2 linked regions of the Parazoarcus communis genome follow. The protein of the gene in region 1 interacts with the protein of each later gene in a pairwise test. Links are inferred from orthologs where the notes say so. Each region holds a gene or a part of one and is shown on either strand. Other genes may lie near its edges. The genes, in order: CEW87_RS06570 and bioB.

Evidence for each region.
Region 2: the proteins of CEW87_RS06570 (region 1) and bioB interact in binary tests that used the Escherichia coli proteins (3 or more experiments, as listed by UniProt). The link is inferred for Parazoarcus communis from one-to-one orthologs.

The regions. Positions count from the first base shown.
Region 1 is NZ_CP022188.1:1,446,067-1,454,266, forward strand. What follows is about bases 3,132-6,107. They hold CEW87_RS06570 (class II glutamine amidotransferase), read right to left. Parts: upstream 5,044-6,107; coding sequence 4,219-5,043; downstream 3,132-4,218. Other genes in these bases: CEW87_RS06560 (hypothetical protein), read right to left, coding at 3,132-3,696; CEW87_RS06565 (HIT family protein), read right to left, coding at 3,727-4,146; CEW87_RS06575 (YeeE/YedE family protein), read right to left, coding at 5,110-6,107. Also shown: phosphate regulon transcriptional regulator PhoB, read left to right, coding at 49-759; phosphate regulon sensor histidine kinase PhoR, read left to right, coding at 801-2,111; more of CEW87_RS06560, read right to left, coding at 2,089-3,131; more of CEW87_RS06575, read right to left, coding at 6,108-6,195; CEW87_RS06580 (DUF3617 domain-containing protein), read right to left, coding at 6,364-6,882; Asp-tRNA(Asn)/Glu-tRNA(Gln) amidotransferase subunit GatB, read right to left, coding at 7,079-8,200.
Region 2 is NZ_CP022188.1:2,736,937-2,744,947, forward strand. What follows is about bases 5,155-7,941. They hold bioB (biotin synthase BioB), read right to left. Parts: upstream 7,150-7,941; coding sequence 6,160-7,149; downstream 5,155-6,159. Other genes in these bases: CEW87_RS12505 (pyrimidine 5'-nucleotidase), read right to left, coding at 5,155-5,208; CEW87_RS12510 (methyltransferase domain-containing protein), read right to left, coding at 5,229-6,152; CEW87_RS12520 (ComF family protein), read left to right, coding at 7,208-7,912. Also shown: gephyrin-like molybdotransferase Glp, read right to left, coding at 1-876; CEW87_RS12485 (ferritin-like domain-containing protein), read left to right, coding at 1,010-1,816; CEW87_RS12490 (c-type cytochrome), read right to left, coding at 1,922-2,548; yihA (ribosome biogenesis GTP-binding protein YihA/YsxC), read left to right, coding at 2,669-3,331; hemB (porphobilinogen synthase), read left to right, coding at 3,526-4,542; more of CEW87_RS12505, read right to left, coding at 4,561-5,154; CEW87_RS12525 (tRNA (cytidine(34)-2'-O)-methyltransferase), read left to right, coding at 7,948-8,011. UniProt on the Escherichia coli protein: Catalyzes the conversion of dethiobiotin (DTB) to biotin by the insertion of a sulfur atom into dethiobiotin via a radical-based mechanism.

The sequences.
Region 1 (8,200 bases):
TTCAAATTGCTGAAATACACTTTGCAGCATCAAAGGGAGCCACTGCTTATGCCTGCCAATATCCTGCTGGTCGAAGACGAACCTGCAATCCAGGAACTGATCGCTGCGAACCTTGCGCGCGCAGGTCACCATGTTGTGCGTGCTGCGGACGCCGAGACGGCTCAGCGTATCGTGCGCGATGCCTTGCCCGATCTGGTGCTGCTCGACTGGATGCTGCCGGGCGCTTCCGGTATGGACTTCGCGCGCCGCTTGCGCGCAGACGAGCGCACCCGGAGTATCCCGATCATCATGCTGACCGCCCGCGGCGAGGAGCAGGACAAGGTGAGTGGGCTCGAAACCGGTGCTGACGATTACATCACCAAGCCTTTCAGCCCGCGCGAACTGGTCGCGCGCATCAAGGCAGTGCTGCGCAGGCGTGCGCCGCAGGCCACCGAGGACCCGGTTGAATTGGGGGGGCTGAGGCTCGACCCCGAGACGCACCGCGTGACGGCCGGCGAGCAGGCGCTTGCGCTCGGCCCCACCGAGTTCCGCCTGCTGCACTTTCTGATGACTCACCCGGAGCGGGTGCACTCGCGGGCACAGTTGCTCGATCAAGTGTGGGGCGATCACGTTTTCGTCGAAGAGCGCACGGTCGATGTGCATATCCGGCGCCTGCGCTGCGCACTCGAGCCCTCAAGTCACGACGCGCTGGTGCAGACCGTGCGCGGCAGTGGTTATCGCTTTTCGGCGCAGGCAGAGCTGCCGCCCGTCGTGCGATAATCGAACGGCATCGGCCAACAGGGAGCATCATCATTCGACCCGTGCGCTATCTATGGACCGGTGTTTTGTCGGCGCTGTGTCTGCTGGCATTGGTCTCGGCTGTGATCGCCATTTTTGCCGGCACGACCGGGGGCCTGATGGCCTTCATCCTGGGTGTTCTGCTCCTGCTCGGCTGGCATGTACACAACCTGATCCGGCTCGTCATGTGGAGCCGGGAGCCGATTGGCACACCGGTGCCGCGCGCAGGGGGCAGCTGGGGGCAGGTTTTCGCCGAGCTGAATCGCCGCTCGCGAGTGTCCTACGACATGCGCGAACGCCTTTCGTCTGCGCTGGAGCGTTTCCACGACGCCAGCCAGGCAATGCCGGACGGAGTGCTCTATCTCTCCGACAATGACACCATCGAGTGGATCAACCTCAAGGCCGAGCAGCACTTCGGGCTTGATCACACGCATGACATCGGCGCGCCGGTCACCAACCTGGTTCGTCAGCCCGAGTTTGTTCATTATCTCCAGTCCGGTTACCACGACGAGCCCTTGGTCATGGCAGCAGGGCGACGCAGTGGCCTGACATTGCAGGTTCAGGTCATTCCCTTCGGCGACGACCAGAAGATGGTGCTGTCGCGCGACATCTCGCAACTCGAGCGTCTCGAAACCATGCGGCGCGACTTCGTGGCCAATGTGTCGCATGAACTGCGCACACCGTTGACCGTCATCGGTGGCTTTCTCGAGACCCTGGTCGACGGTCTGGACGACTATGAGCGCGAGGACGTGATGCGCTTCCTGCGTCTCGCTCTGGATCAGTCATCCCGCATGGGGCGGCTGATTGAGGATTTGTTGACGCTGTCTGCGCTGGAAACGGGGGCTCCTGCCCCGGCAGAAGAAAGAATCGACGTCGGTGAGCTGATGGAGGAGATCCGCGAGGACACCGAACTGCTGTCGGCCGGTCGCCACACGGTGACGCTGCAGATGGAAGGTGACGGTGTGCTGCTGGGGAGCGGCAAGGAGATCCACAGTGCGTTCGCCAATCTGGCGAGCAATGCGGTGCGCTATACGCCAGAGGGGGGAAAAATAGATCTCTTATGGCGTGTTGATGCTCAAGGCGCGGAGTTCTCGGTGCGGGATACCGGAATCGGCGTCGATCCGGAGCACATTCCGCGCCTGACCGAGCGCTTCTACCGTGTGGACCGCGGCCGCTCGCGCGAAACCGGGGGCACGGGCCTCGGTCTGGCGATCGTCAAGCACATCCTGACGCGCCACCAGGCCGAGCTCAGGGTCAGCAGCAAGCAGGGTGAAGGCAGCGTGTTCAGTGTCCGCCTGCCCCCCGCAAGGCTTATGGCGCTTCCGGCGCGATAGCGTCGAAACGCACCTGGTCGAAATTGGCGCCCTTGAGTGCGTCTTTGCTCAGTCGCAACTGGGCACTCTTGCCGCCGTCGAAGACTTCCACCACCCGGTTCTGCCGGTACCAGCCGGCGGGCAGAATCAGCGAGCTTTCAACCTTGAGCCCCTTGTTGGCCGGGATGAGGAAGGCCTGCTGGTAGGGCTCGCGTTGCCCCGGGCGGGATGCGAGGGGCCGGGCTGCCACGACGCGCGGCACGCCGGGCAATACATACACGCCGATCTCAAGCACCCCGTCGTCACGGTACATCAGCCAGCTGACCTGACCGAGCAGAAAGTACTCGCCGTCCAGCGGCTTGAGCCCGACCAGCTGATGGTGCTCCAGCCGCTCCGCGTGCGGTCTTTGCTCCAGGCGGAAGCCACCGACTGACTGATCGAGCAGGTTCCAGCGCTCGCACACCAGGCCCAGCTTCTCGGCATCGCTTCGATGATTGGCGCCGTGGAGCTTGCTCGGGGCTTCCGGTGCGCGTTCACCGAAGGTCATCAGCGCCATGTCGCTCTTGAAGCTGGTGGTCAGCCCGTAGCTGCGCGGCTGTTCGAACAGTCTGCCCTGAATGTGAAAGCCGATGGCGAGCCAGTCGCTGGTCAGCTCGACCTGGCCGCGGCTGCCGCGGCGCGGAAAGCGACGTCCGGCCGAGGCCAGGCCCCACGGGCGATAGAGCGAGACCAGCAGGCGGGCGCTGCCGTCGAGCGTGCAGTCATCACCAAGCCCGAGCGAGGCGGGCGTCACGCCCTGCTTGAACTGGGTGAATACGGCCTGGATCTGGCCCGCCAGCTTGCCGCCATCAAAACTGCGCAAGCCGATGCTCTTGTTCAGGAGGCCGAGCGGACGCAGGCCGTGGTCTGCGCCAAGGTCGAGTCCATAGACCGTCGGCTTGCGCCCTTCGGTCTCGGCGTCCAGGCTGCAGTACGGCGCGAAACGCTGCGCCCAGCGGCAGATCCAGAGCAGTTCATGGCCGGTACGGCCGAACGGGTTGGCAAGATCGACCAGCAGGATGGCGATGTAGGCTTCCATCGCGCTCTGGGCTTTCCACAAGGTATTGAGCGGGTCCGAGACCCGTGCCCGGAGCAGGCCGGTGCTCTCGGCCGCGGCAAAACTCTCGTGAACCTCGGTCCAGAGTCCCGCCGGCAAGGAGCGGTGTGCCCGGAAATACTCGATCAGCACCTGGCCGGCGTAGTGCACCCGGCGTTGAGCAAGCAGGGCGCGCTGATCCTCGAGCGTGCCCATCTGCGCGTCGTGGCGCGCGATCTGCGCATACGAGCGGGCCAGGTTGTGCCACAGCTTGACGACCTCGAGCAGGGTGCCGTTCTCTTCGCTGTCCGGTGGCAGCGGGTGGTCTGCGTAGCGGCTGCTCATGTCGGCCTGGATACGGGCAATGACCGGGCGTGCAGCCTCAAGCACTTCAAGATGCTGATTCGGGGCGGGAAGGGCGTCGAGGAGGCCGCCGATGATCTTCGACAGTACGGCATGGGTCTCGTCGACCTTGCTCAACTGCAGGCTTGGCAGCAGGCTCAGGCATTCGGCGGGGTTGCGGTAGTCCATAGAAACTCCGGATGCGGATGTCGGCGGTGGTCAGTCGGCGTTGCGTGCAAGCAGTTCGCTGGTGATCGTGGACGCCAGTGTGGCAGCATTGGGTGCAGCATGGGGCTGGCCGGGACGTTGTTCGCGCCCCCAGACCGGCTCCGGGAAGTGGCGGTCGTCGGTGAAGCGCGGAATCACATGCCAGTGCAGGTGCGGCACCATGTTGCCAAAGCTCGCAAGGTTGATCTTGGCCGGCTGCATCAGGGCGCGAAGCGCACTTTCGGTCGCCAGTACGACGTCGAGCAGGTGGGCTTGATCAGCATGCCGAAGATCGGTCATCTCGGCAACGTGCGCCTTCCAGATCACCCGGCAGAAACCGGGATAGTCGGCATCGTCCACGCCGATGACGCGGCAGAACTCGTCCTGCCAGATGATCCTGTCTCGGGTGCTGCTGCATAGTGGGCAATCCATTACAACCTCAATCCGGCAACAAGCTCGCAAGCCCGTACTTTAGCGCGTCTGCATTGCACCGATAAGGAAGATTTACGCGCTTCGAGGCAGTCCGGTGCCGATTTCCGCTGCGACGGTCGAGGTTTCGCCAAGTGCGACAGGCGCGCCGAGATGGAAGGCCTGCAGGGTGCCGGGGGGGATGGACTGCCAGGTTTCGTTGTCGGTCAGCGGCGTGGTGGCGATGACTGCCACGCGGTCGTCGGGCGTGGTGACCTCGTTGAAGTCGACGGCGAGGTCTTCATCGGACAGGTGGGCCACCGGAAACGGCGACTGCCGTATGACATAGACCAGGCGTGAAGAGCTGTGTGCAAAGAGGTAGTCGCCGTCGGAGAGCAGGAAGTTGAACTCGCCGTGGCGCCCGATCTCGATGGAGATCGTCCTCAATGCCGCATGCAACTCGCGCGGTGAGGGCGCAGCGTCGGGAAAGCGCTGGGCCAGCGCATCGAGAATATGGCAGAACGCATGCTCGGAGTCGGTGGAGCCGACCGGCAGGAAGCGTCCCGAGAGCGACGGCTGGTAGCCACACAGGTTGCCGTTGTGGGCAAAAATCCAGTATCGCCCCCATAGCTCACGCTGGAAGGGGTGGGTGTTCTCCAGGCGAATCTGCCCCTGGGTCGCCTTGCGGATGTGGGCGATGACATTGAGGGAGCGGATCGGGTAGCGGCGCACCAGTTCGGCGACCGGAGAGTCGGCGCTGGCGCAGGGCTCGAGAAAGACGCGCGCGCCACGCCCCTCGAAGAACGCAATCCCCCAGCCGTCACGATGGTGGTCGGTCAGCCCGCCACGGGCGCGGAAACCCGCGAAGGAAAAACAGATGTCGGTCGGCACATTGCAGTTCATTCCGAGCAGCTGGCACATGGGGAGGCATTTCCTGCTTTCTTTGTATGCCTCCGATTATAGCGTTGCGCTGCCCGGGTCGCCGTTTCAGGGGCTGACGGCGGTGGCCGGCAGGTGGGGCGCGAGCTTGCGGTCGATCACCCAGTCGGTCAGGCTGGCGCCGGCCCACATCCCCGACAGCGTCACCCAGGCGGTTACCGCAAACACCGATGCGCCCGAGATCCCGGCACCCACTGCGCAGCCGCCGGCCAGCATGCCGCCAAAGCCCATCAGCAGGGCGCCGACGATGTAGCGGCGCATCGCGTGTCCGCCCTGAAAGCCCTCGAGCTTGAGCTCGCGGCTCAGCAGGGCGGCAAGGAAGGAGCCGAGGAAGACGCCAGGCACCATGCCGAGGTCGAAGTCGAGCAGTTTGCCCGGCGGCGACAGCACCAGCATCAGCACGTCGGCCGAGGGGCCGGTGAAGGACAGGCTCTTGATCGGGGTTGGATCGAAGGTGCGCGAAGACATCTCGTAGGTGAACCACCACGCGAGCGCCACCATCACGCCGGCGCCGAGGCCGCCCGCCCAGGCCCAGGCGGTGATGCGGTGGCGGCTGGCAAACCAGGCGCCTGCGAGCAACCACAACAGACCGAAGGCGAAACCGCCGCCGTGCCCGATGCCGACGTAGGCGAGGAGGTCGCGGGCGTTGCCGCCGTCAATCGTCCACCACGTGCCGATGGTTTCGCGCACGGGCGAGAGGATGCCCGTCATCGACGCCTGTGCGGTGACCGCGAAGATCAGTCCGGAGAGCAGTGCGCGCAGGTTGCCGTTTGCCGCCAGCACCAGCAGGCGGCTGGAGCAGCCACGGGCGAGGATCATGCCGGTACCGAACATCAGGCCGCCGATCAGCGCTCCAGACAGGCTGCCCTGGCTCGCGAGCTGGCGTACGTTGGCGGTGTCGAAGCGTCCCGTGAGATGCAGCAGCTGCGTGACGATGATCGCCGCGGAGAAGGCCAGCAGCCAGACCGAGAGCTTGGCGCCGAGCTGTCCGCGCGCCACCTCGACCACGGCTGCCCGCAGGCAGAAACGCGAGCGCTGCGCAAAGGCGCCGAAAAGGGCGCCGATCAGCAACCCGCCGAGCGCAAGGCTGCGATCCTCGCCCAGCCAGTCGATCACTCCTGTCAGGTCCGGCATGATTGTGTCTCCATCACGCTGCGTCCGGCTGTGCTCAACCGGTATCGTCAGTATTGAAGCATATAAGAATGTACCGAATAAATGGGATGCGCATTGACCTTCCTCAACCCGTGAGTGGTCGTCTGTGGTTTGGCCGGACCGGCCTGGTGCGGCAGCGCGAAGCAGACGTCAGCGCGCGCGCGGCATGTTCTTCATCAGCTCCTCGACGTTGATGCCGTTCATGCCCTGCATCGTGATGTCGCCGGGCTTCTGTCCCTGCCGGCAGGCGCCCAGCCAGCGCGCATCCTGCTTCACCGTCATGGATTTCATGCCTTGCAGTGGCGGCGCGTAGGTGCTGCGGATCTCGCCGCTGTAGCGGTTCTCGAAATCGCCCGAGAACACACCCTCTATCGTGGCTGTGCTGCCCTCGACCTTGCACACGGCCTTGAACAGGATACGGTCGCCGTCGCGGCGGTAGGATTTCTGTGCGCACTCGCCCCTGTCCTGCTGCGCGATGAGGTCGTCAGTCTGGGGGCCGACGCACATGTTGAAGGTCTGCCCCATGCCGCCCATCTCCGCCATTGAGGTCTTCATCTCCCACAGGCCGGGCTTTCGCTTGGGCATGTCCGCCGGCATTTCGGCAAGGCTGGTGCCGACCCATGTGGTGCTCAGCACAAAGGTGAGGAGAAGGGATGACGAGGTGCGCATGATGTCGGCTCCGGTGCTTGATGACATCTGTGAAGCATAGTCAGCCCCGGCGCGAAAAGGAATCCGGGAGCGGGGGGGAGGGCGAAGCGGCGAGCAACGGGCGTTGCTCGCCTGGCCGCCGAAACATGCCTCGCCAATGAAAGACGCCCGGCTGCCATGGCGGCAGTCGGGCGTCTCAGGCATCAGTGCAGCGGGGTCAGCCGGCGAGCTTCTTGCGCAGCAAGTCGTTGACCTGGGCCGGGCTGGCCTTGCCCTTGCTGGCCTTCATCACCTGGCCGACCAGCGCGTTGAAGGCCTTCTCCTTGCCCGCGCGGAACTCCTCGACCGATTTCTGGTTGGCCGCCAGCACCTCGTCGATCATGGCTTCGATCGCGCCGCTGTCGGTGACCTGCTTCAGGCCCTGCTTGTCGATGACTTCGTCGGCGCTCGCGCCCTCACCATTCCACAGTGCTTCAAACACCTTGCGCGCGATGGCATTGGAGATGGTGCTGTCGGCGATGCGCGACACCAGCCCGGCGAGCTGGGCGGGCGTAACCGGGGAGGCTGCGATGTCGAGATCGGCCTTGTTCAGGCGTGCTGCGAGCTCGCCCATGATCCAGTTGGCGCACAGCTTGGCCACCTGGGCGGCGTTGGTGCTGCCTGCCGCGCCCATTGCGGCCTGGAAATAGGCTGCGATTTCCTTGGAGGCGGTCAGCGCCGCAGCGTCGTAGGCCGACAAGCCGAGTTCGGCGATGAAGCGGTCCTTCATCGCCACCGGGAGTTCGGGCATTTCACTGCGCACGCGGTCGATCCAGGCTTCGTCGATCACCAGCGGCAGCAGGTCGGGGTCGGGGAAGTAGCGGTAATCGTGCGCATCTTCCTTGGAGCGCATCATGCGTGTCTCGCCGGTGTCCGGGTCGAACAGCACGGTGGCCTGCTGGATGGTGCCGCCGTCCTCAATGGTGTCGATCTGCCACTGCACCTCGTAGTCGATGGCCTGCTGCAGGAAGCGGAAGGAGTTCAGGTTCTTGATCTCGCGCCGGGTGCCGAACTGTTCGGCGCCCCACTTGCGCACCGAGACGTTGGCGTCGCAGCGGAAGGAGCCTTCCTGCATGTTGCCGTCGCAGATATCGATCCAGCGCACCAGCGCGTGCAGGGCGCGGGCATAGGCCACGGCCTCGGCCGACGAGCGCATGTCCGGCTCGGAGACGATCTCCAGCAGCGGCGTACCGGCGCGGTTGAGGTCGATGCCGCTCATGCCGTGAAAGTCTTCGTGCAGGCTCTTGCCTGCGTCTTCCTCGAGGTGGGCGCGGGTCAGCTGTACGGTCTTCTCGTAGGC
Region 2 (8,011 bases), 1.3 Mb from region 1 along the record:
CGGACGACCGGGCTTGATGGCGAGTTTCCAGAATGAAACCTCGCCCATTCGCGTCATCATGTTACGGATGAAGTCCGCTTCGCCAACCGATACGCCGCCACTGGTGATGATGACGTCGGCGGCCTGTGAGGCTTCGCTGAATGCGGCCTCGAGCGCGGCGGGATTGTCCGCGATCACGCCCATGTCGATCAGATCGCAACCGAGGCGGGTGAGGGCGCCGAACAGGGTGTAGCGATTGCTGTCGTACACTTCGCCCGGTGCCAGCGGACGGCCGATGGATGCGATCTCGTCCCCGGTGGAAAAGAACGCGACCCGCAATCGGCGGCAGACGGTGATCTCGGCGATGCCCAGCGATGCAATCAGACCAAGCTCGGCCGGTCCGCAGCGCCTCCCGGCGCTCAGGGCTGCACTGCCCAGGGCGAGATCTTCGCCGGCACGGCGCAGGTTCTGTCCGCGACGCTGGCCTGCCGGAATGAATACCTGGTTGTCTTCGCGGCGCGTGACTTCCTGCACTACGATGGTGTCGGCGCCTTCGGGAATGGCCGCGCCGGTCATGATCCTGATCGCCTGGCCGGCGCCGACGATGCCTGAAAAGGGACGCCCGGCGTAGGCCGTGCCAACCACGGTCAGGGCTGTATCACCGGCGGCTGCAAGGTCGGTCGCCCGCACCGCATAGCCGTCCATGGCGGAGTTGTCGTGCGCGGGGACGTTGCACGGGGCAATGACATCGAGGGCGAGCACACGCCCAAGCGCTGCGCGCACGGCAACACGCTCCCAGCCAACGATTGTGCTGACCGCGTCGAGGATGGTTGCTCTTGCTTCGTCGGCGCCCAGGAAGTTGCGGGGCGTCGTTTCGGGGGTGGGTGGCTGAGTCATCTGCTGGATCCGGAAGTGCGGTGACGAATGATGTCGCGGACGTCCATTTTTACCACAATGCAGACACAACTGGCGTATTACGCAATGTTGGCTTGCCAACCTGTCGCGCATGTCTGCCGTTAAAATTTGCAGCATGACCCAGAATCTTCACGAAGCCGCCCTGGCGGCCATGATGCTCGACGATCCCGACGCCAAGTGTGTGGCCACGATGCAATTGCGTTCGGATTGGTGCGCTGGCGCCCTTGACCTTGTGCCGGGTGCGGACGACCCGCACGCAGTGTTGGTGCCCGGGCGCCCGCAACGTCCGCAGCTTGTTCCGCCGCACCTGCTCTCGAGCCGCCGGGTGGGCACGCGCGAAGGGCATGCGGCGATGTTGCACGCGATTGCGCACATTGAATTCAATGCCATCAATCTCGCGCTCGATTGCGTGCATCGTTTTCGCAGCATGCCGCGCAGCTTCCACGATGATTGGGTGAAGGTGGCGGCAGAGGAGGCCTATCACTTCGGCCTGGTGCAGGCACGGCTGACCGCCCTGGGACATCGCTACGGGGATTTTCCCGCGCACAACGGGCTGTGGGAGATGGCCTGTCGCACCGCGGACGATGTGCTGTCCCGCATGGCTCTGGTGCCCCGGGTGCTCGAAGCGCGCGGGCTCGATGCCACCCCGCCGATTGCGGACAAGTTGCGCAGTATCGGTGACCGGGAGAGTGTTGCGGTGCTCGACATCATCCTGCGTGACGAAGTGGGGCATGTGGCGATTGGCGACTGCTGGTTCCGCAAGTGCTGTGAGGACAGGGGGCTGGATGCCGAGGCCTGCTATCTTGATCTGATCGCCCGCTTCGATGCTCCGTGGCCGCAACCGCCCTTGCACCGGGAGGCGAGATTGGCGGCTGGTTTCAGCGCCTCTGAACTGGATCGCCTGGCGCGAGGTCGGCACTGAATGCGGAAATACCTGCGGGCACGGGGTGCGGGCAGGTGGGCGGGATGAAAGGGCAGATACAAAAAAGGGTGGCCAAGCCACCCTTTCTCTTGATGCGAGCTGCGCTTAGCGCAGGCCGGCAGCGTAGTCGGCCACGGCCTTCATTTCCTTGTCCGTCATCTTCAGTGCGATCGTGCGCATCATCGAGTTGGGGTCGTTGACACGGACGCCTTCACGGAAGGCCTTCAGCTGGGCTTCGGTGTAGTCGGCGAACTGACCCGCGAGCGCAGGGTACTGGGCAGGCATGCCGGCACCGGCAGGGCCGTGACAGGCTGCACAGGCGGGAACGCCCTTGGAGGCGATGCCTGCGCGCCAGATCTGCTGACCGGCATTGAGGGTGTCAAGGTTCTTGGCGGCTTCGGGCTTGAGTGTCTGCGAAGAGAAGTACTCCGCCAGTGCCTTCATGTCGGCCACTTCGAGACCGGCGACCATGGCGCCCATCACTGCGTTTTCACGCGCAGGCGGCTTGCCGTCCCAGCTCTTGAATCCTTGCAGTTGCTTGAACAGGTACTCGGAGTGCTGGCCAGCGAGCTTCGGGTTTGCCGGAAGCTGGCTGTTGCCGTCCGCCATGTGACAGCCTGCACAGATCGTTTCTGCGGTCTGTTTTGCCTTGGCCAGGTCGGGTGCCTGATCCTGAGCTTGGAGGCTGCCTGCGACCAGCAGCAGCGAGAGCAGCAGGGAACGCTTGATCATGATGTCCTCGGAAAGCCGTGAGTGAATGCCCTAAAACGCGGTATTCTATATCACGAAACCCTCGTTGCGCGACGCGAAGAGGGTTTTTACCCAGCCCAACGGCCTTTGAGCCCTTCTTCGATGCCCATCTTCCGCAACGCACAATTCGAAATTTCGATCGCCAAGCCCTCGGGGCTTCCCCCGCCCAACGGATCGGAGATCGCTTTTGCCGGCCGCTCCAACGCTGGAAAATCGAGTGCGATCAACACGCTCGCGGGTCATGTTCGTCTGGCTTACGTCTCCAAGACGCCCGGGCGGACGCAGCTGCTTAACTTTTTCCGTCTCAATTGCGGCGCCTGTCTGGTCGACCTGCCGGGCTATGGCTATGCCGCAGTACCCGAGAAGATCCGCCGCGAATGGGGCGGGTTGATCGAGACGTATCTGAAGGAGCGCGAGAACCTGATCGGACTGGTGCTGATGATGGATTCGCGCCGTCCGATGACTGAGCTCGACCGCCAGATGATCGGCTGGTTCGCGCCGTCAGGCAGGCCAATCCATGTGCTGCTGACCAAGAGCGACAAGCTTTCGCGTGGCCCGGCCAATGCGACCCTGCTCGCGGTGCGCAAGGACCTCGCTGCCTATGGCCCGCAAGTTACCGCACAGCTGTTCTCCAGCCTGAAGAAAACCGGCGTCGAGGAGTGCGAGCGCATCGTTACCGGCTGGCTGGGGATGAACGAACTGGCGCCGGATGCTGCCGAGCCTGCAGGCGATGTCGCGGGTACAAAAACAAAAACCCCCGGCTAAGGGGGAGGCCGGGGGTGAAAAGCCTCGATAGGGTCGAGGCCCCGCTCAGGGAGGTGAAGCGGGAGATGGTTCATCACCATCTGCGGTGTGAGATAGCCCCCAATGCGTGAAGTTCCCCGCCGAAAACGTTACCGTATGTGTTTAGTCCGATCGATTGCGTCGATCGCTTTTTCATGACTTCTGACGGACTCGATATGCAAGCCAATCCGAACTTTCCATCCACCCGCATGCGGCGTATGCGCCGTGACGACTTCTCGCGCCGGCTGATGCGCGAGAATGTGCTGACGGCGAACGACCTCATTTATCCCGTATTTGTCCTCGAGGGCGAAGCCACGGTCGAGCCGGTATCGTCCATGCCCGGCGTGTCGCGGGTGTCGCTCGACGGTCTGCTGCGACTGGCCGAAGAGGCACAGAACCTGGGCGTGCCGGCGCTGGCACTGTTCCCGGTGGTTGGCGCCGACAAGAAGAGCGAGGGCGCCGAAGAAGCCTGGAACCCTGACGGCCTGGTGCCGCGGGTAGTGCAGGCGCTGAAGGCGAACTTCCCGGATCTCGGCGTGATCACCGACGTCGCGCTCGACCCCTACACCAGTCACGGCCAGGACGGGCTGATCGATCCCGCGGATCCGCGGGGCTATGTCCTCAACGACGAGACGCTCGAAGCGCTCGCCAAACAGGCGCTGTGCCATGCCCAGGCCGGGGCCGACGTCGTTGCACCATCCGACATGATGGATGGCCGGGTGGCGCGCATTCGGGCAAAGCTCGACGAAGATCAGCGCATCTACACCCGTATCCTTGCCTATTCGGCGAAGTACGCATCCAGTTTCTACGGTCCTTTCCGGGACGCAGTGGGCTCGGCCGGCAACCTCGGCAAGGGCAACAAGTACACGTACCAGATGGATCCCGCGAACAGCGATGAGGCCATCCGCGAGGTTGCCCTCGATATCGCCGAGGGTGCCGACATGTACATGGTCAAGCCAGGCATGCCTTATCTCGACATCGTGCGTCGGGTGAAGACCGAACTGCAGGTGCCGACCTACGTGTATCAGGTGAGTGGCGAATACGCCATGCTCAAGGCCGCTGCGGCCAACGGCTGGCTGGATGAGAAGGCGTGTGCAATGGAGGCGCTGGTGGCCTTCAAGCGCGCGGGTGCCGACGGCATCCTGACCTACTTCGCGCTCGATGCTGCACGCTGGCTGCGCGCCGGCGACTGATCGCCTCTGTCTGCGGGTTCAGCCGAGCAGGCTGCCCGCAGCACGTCTCAGTTTGAGGATGGAACGGATCTTCACGTCAACATAGGCGGGGTGACGGCTGCCGCCACCCACGAGGACGGTGCGCATGCCCAGCTGGCGCGCGGTACGCAGATTGGCCGCGGTGTCTTCGACCATGATGCAGCGACGGGGGTCGAGGCGGTAACGGCGGATGATCTGCCGGTACGCAGCCATGCCCGGCTTGGGCTGCATGTTCAGTGATTCGATGGCGACCACGTCGTCGAATATGTTGCGGATGCCCATGATGCCGAGCACGTTCTCGGCATATCTGCGCGGGGCGTTCGAGAACACGATTTTCCGCCCCGGCAGTTTCTTCAGCATGCCTTTCAGGGCGCGGTCGAACACCATCATTTCGTGCAGGCGATCGAAGCTGTGGGTCTCGCTCAAGAAGTGGTGGGGGTCGGTCGCGTGATGGCGCATGAGCCCGAGCAGCGTTGCACCGTACTGATGCCAGTAACGGGTTCGCAGTGCGTTGGCCTCGTCCGCACTCAGCGCGAGGTGGCGCTCGAGATAGGCCGTCATGCTGCGGTTGATGTGCGGGAAGATGTGCGGGCTGGCGTTGTGCAGCGTGTTGTCGAGGTCGAACAGCCAGACTGGGGCGGAGGTCATCGGAGCATCGTCCTTGGTGATCAGCTCGACGAACTGTCGGTCTGCCGCGGACGGAACTGGATCACAGCCCTGCCGTCCTCGGTGGTTTTTGCAGGGGCTTTCCATGCGTGCCCCTGGATGACCTCGAAGGTGGCCGGCAGGCGACCTTCGGTACGGAGTTTTTCGTAGTGCGCCCGTGCAGCCGCCCAGCCGTCGCGGCCGCTGAGGCCTCGCGGGCGTGAGCTGGCAGCGTTGTTTCCGCCGCTGGCGCGCAGATCGCTGAGCAGGCCGTCGACATCGTTGTAGGTCAGGGTCAGCATCTCCATGTCCATGACCGGGTCCGAAAAACCGGCCTTGACCAGCACGTCACCGATGTCATGCATGTCGATGAAGCGGTGCACCCTTTCGCCGGCCTGATCGGGCAGCGCTTCGCGCAGCTCGCGCAGCGTGTCGGGGCCGAGACTGGAGAACATCAGCAGGCCACCCACTTCAAGAACCCGGTGCGCTTCCTGCAGCGCAGGCAGGGGGTCGTGCAGCCCCGGCAGCATCAGGTTGGACCACGCCAGTGAGACGCTCGCACGCGGCAGTGGAAGGGCGTTCGCGTCTGCCGCGACCACCGGCGTGCCATGCGGTGAAGAGCCGATCAGGCGCCCCAGCAGGCGCCGCGCCGTGCCGCTTTGCGGCGTGGTGCGGCGGCGGCATTGCTCGAGCATCGGGAGCGAGAAGTCGAGCCCGATGAGCGCGGCTTCGGGGAATCGCGCAGCCAGTTTCAGCAGGTCGCTGCCGGTGCCGCAGCCAAGGTCGACGATGCGCTTGGGCGAGATCCGGATGTAGTCGAGGCGCTCGTCCATGCGTCGGGCGATCTCGCGTGCGAGAACGTCGGCGCTGTCATAGCGTGCAGCCGCGCGGTCGAAGCGCTGCCTGAGCAGTCGACGGTCGAGCTGGAAGTCCTGATCCTGCGCCACTGGTGCTTCAGATCGCCTGCAGACCGAGGCGAACGAAGAGCTGTTCGTCGTGATCGGCGCCGGGGTTGTCGGTGGTCAGCAGGCGTTCGCCGTAGAAGATCGAGTTGGCTCCAGCCATGAAGCACAGGGCCTGAAGCTCGTCGTTCATTTCCTGGCGGCCAGCGGACAGGCGCACGAAGCTGGTGGGCATGGTAATGCGTGCGGCGGCGACAGTGCGGACGAACTCGAAGGGGTCGAGCTTGCTGCCATCGGCCAGCGGGGTGCCCGGAATCTGCACGAGATTGTTGATGGGGACCGACTCCGGCGGCGGATTCATGTTTGCCAGCTGGGCAATCAGTCCTGCGCGACCGGTCTGTGTCTCTCCGAGGCCGATGATGCCGCCCGAGCAGACATTGATGCCCGCGCCGCGTACCTTGTCCAGGGTGTCGAGCCGGTCCTGAAGCGTGTGGGTGGTGATGACCTCGGCGTAGAACTCGGGTGCGGTGTCCACGTTGTGGTTGTAGTAGTCGAGCCCGGCCTCCGCGAGTTGCGCTGCCTGGCCTTCGCCGAGCATGCCCAGGGTGACGCAGGTTTCGAGTCCGAGCTTTTTCACCTCGCGCACCATTTCCAGCACCGGGACAAGATCCTTGTCCTTGGGGCCGCGCCAGGCTGCACCCATGCAGAAACGCGAGGAGCCCTTGGCTTTCGCCGCGCGGGCATGTTCGAGGACTTCCTCGACCGGCATCAGGCGTTCGCGTTCGAGGCCGGTGTCGTAGCGGGCGGACTGCGAACAGTATCCACAGTCTTCGGAGCAACCGCCGGTCTTGATCGACAGCAGGGTGGAACGCTGAACCTGTCCCGCGGTAAAGTGTTCGCGGTGGACCTGTTGCGCACGGTACATAAGGTCCATGAACGGCATGTCGAACAGCGCCTGCACGTCGGCAACGCTCCATCTCTCGTCAGAGGGCAGGGCTGGAGCAGGCTTGCGGGCGAACTGGATGGTCGATGTACTTGTCATGCCTCTTGGTCCACGCTGTAATCCGGTAACCCGGCATCTTCGTTCACGGCGCGAAAACTTGTCAAATACCCATCGAAGTCTGCAGCAACTTCTCAACCATGTACTTGATGTGGTGATGCCGCAGGATTGTTACCTGTGCGGTGCGCGTTCGGACGGGCAGCCCGTGTGCCCCGAGTGCCATGCGGGGCTGCCGTTTCATCGCGCGGCGTCGTGTCCGGTGTGTGCGCTGCCGACGACGGAGGGCGAGGTGTGCGGTCATTGCCTGCGCACGCCTCCCGCGTTCGACGCCACGCGTGTGGCCTTCGACTATGTGTTTCCCCTCGATGTGCTGGTGCAGGCGCTGAAGTACCGGCACAAGCTTGCGCTGGCGGGCTACTTTGCCGACGCACTCGGGCTGCCCCGGGAGGTTGATCTGATCGTGCCGATGCCACTGCATCCCATGCGGCTTGCCGAACGCGGCTTCAATCAGGCGGTAGAGATCGCACGCCCGCTGGCTGGCGCCACAGGGTTGCCGATGGCCTTCGCCGGTCTGGCGCGAGTGCGCAACACGCCGGCTCAGGCGAGTCTCGGCCGTGCCGAAAGGGTCGCCAACATGCGGGGGGCCTTCGAGTGCTCCCTGCGCCTCGACGGGAAGGCCGTGGTGGTGGTCGATGACGTCATGACCACCGGCGCATCGCTGGATGAGGTCGCGAGGTGCCTCAAGGCCTGTGGCGCGGCGCGGGTCGAAAATCTGGTGGTCGCCCGCACACCGGCACCGCTCTGAGCTAGAGTGCGCGCTTTGCCACTTCTGACTGAGCAATGTTCGACATCGTCCTGTTCGAGCCCGAGATCCCTCCGAATACGGGCAATATCATCCGCCTCA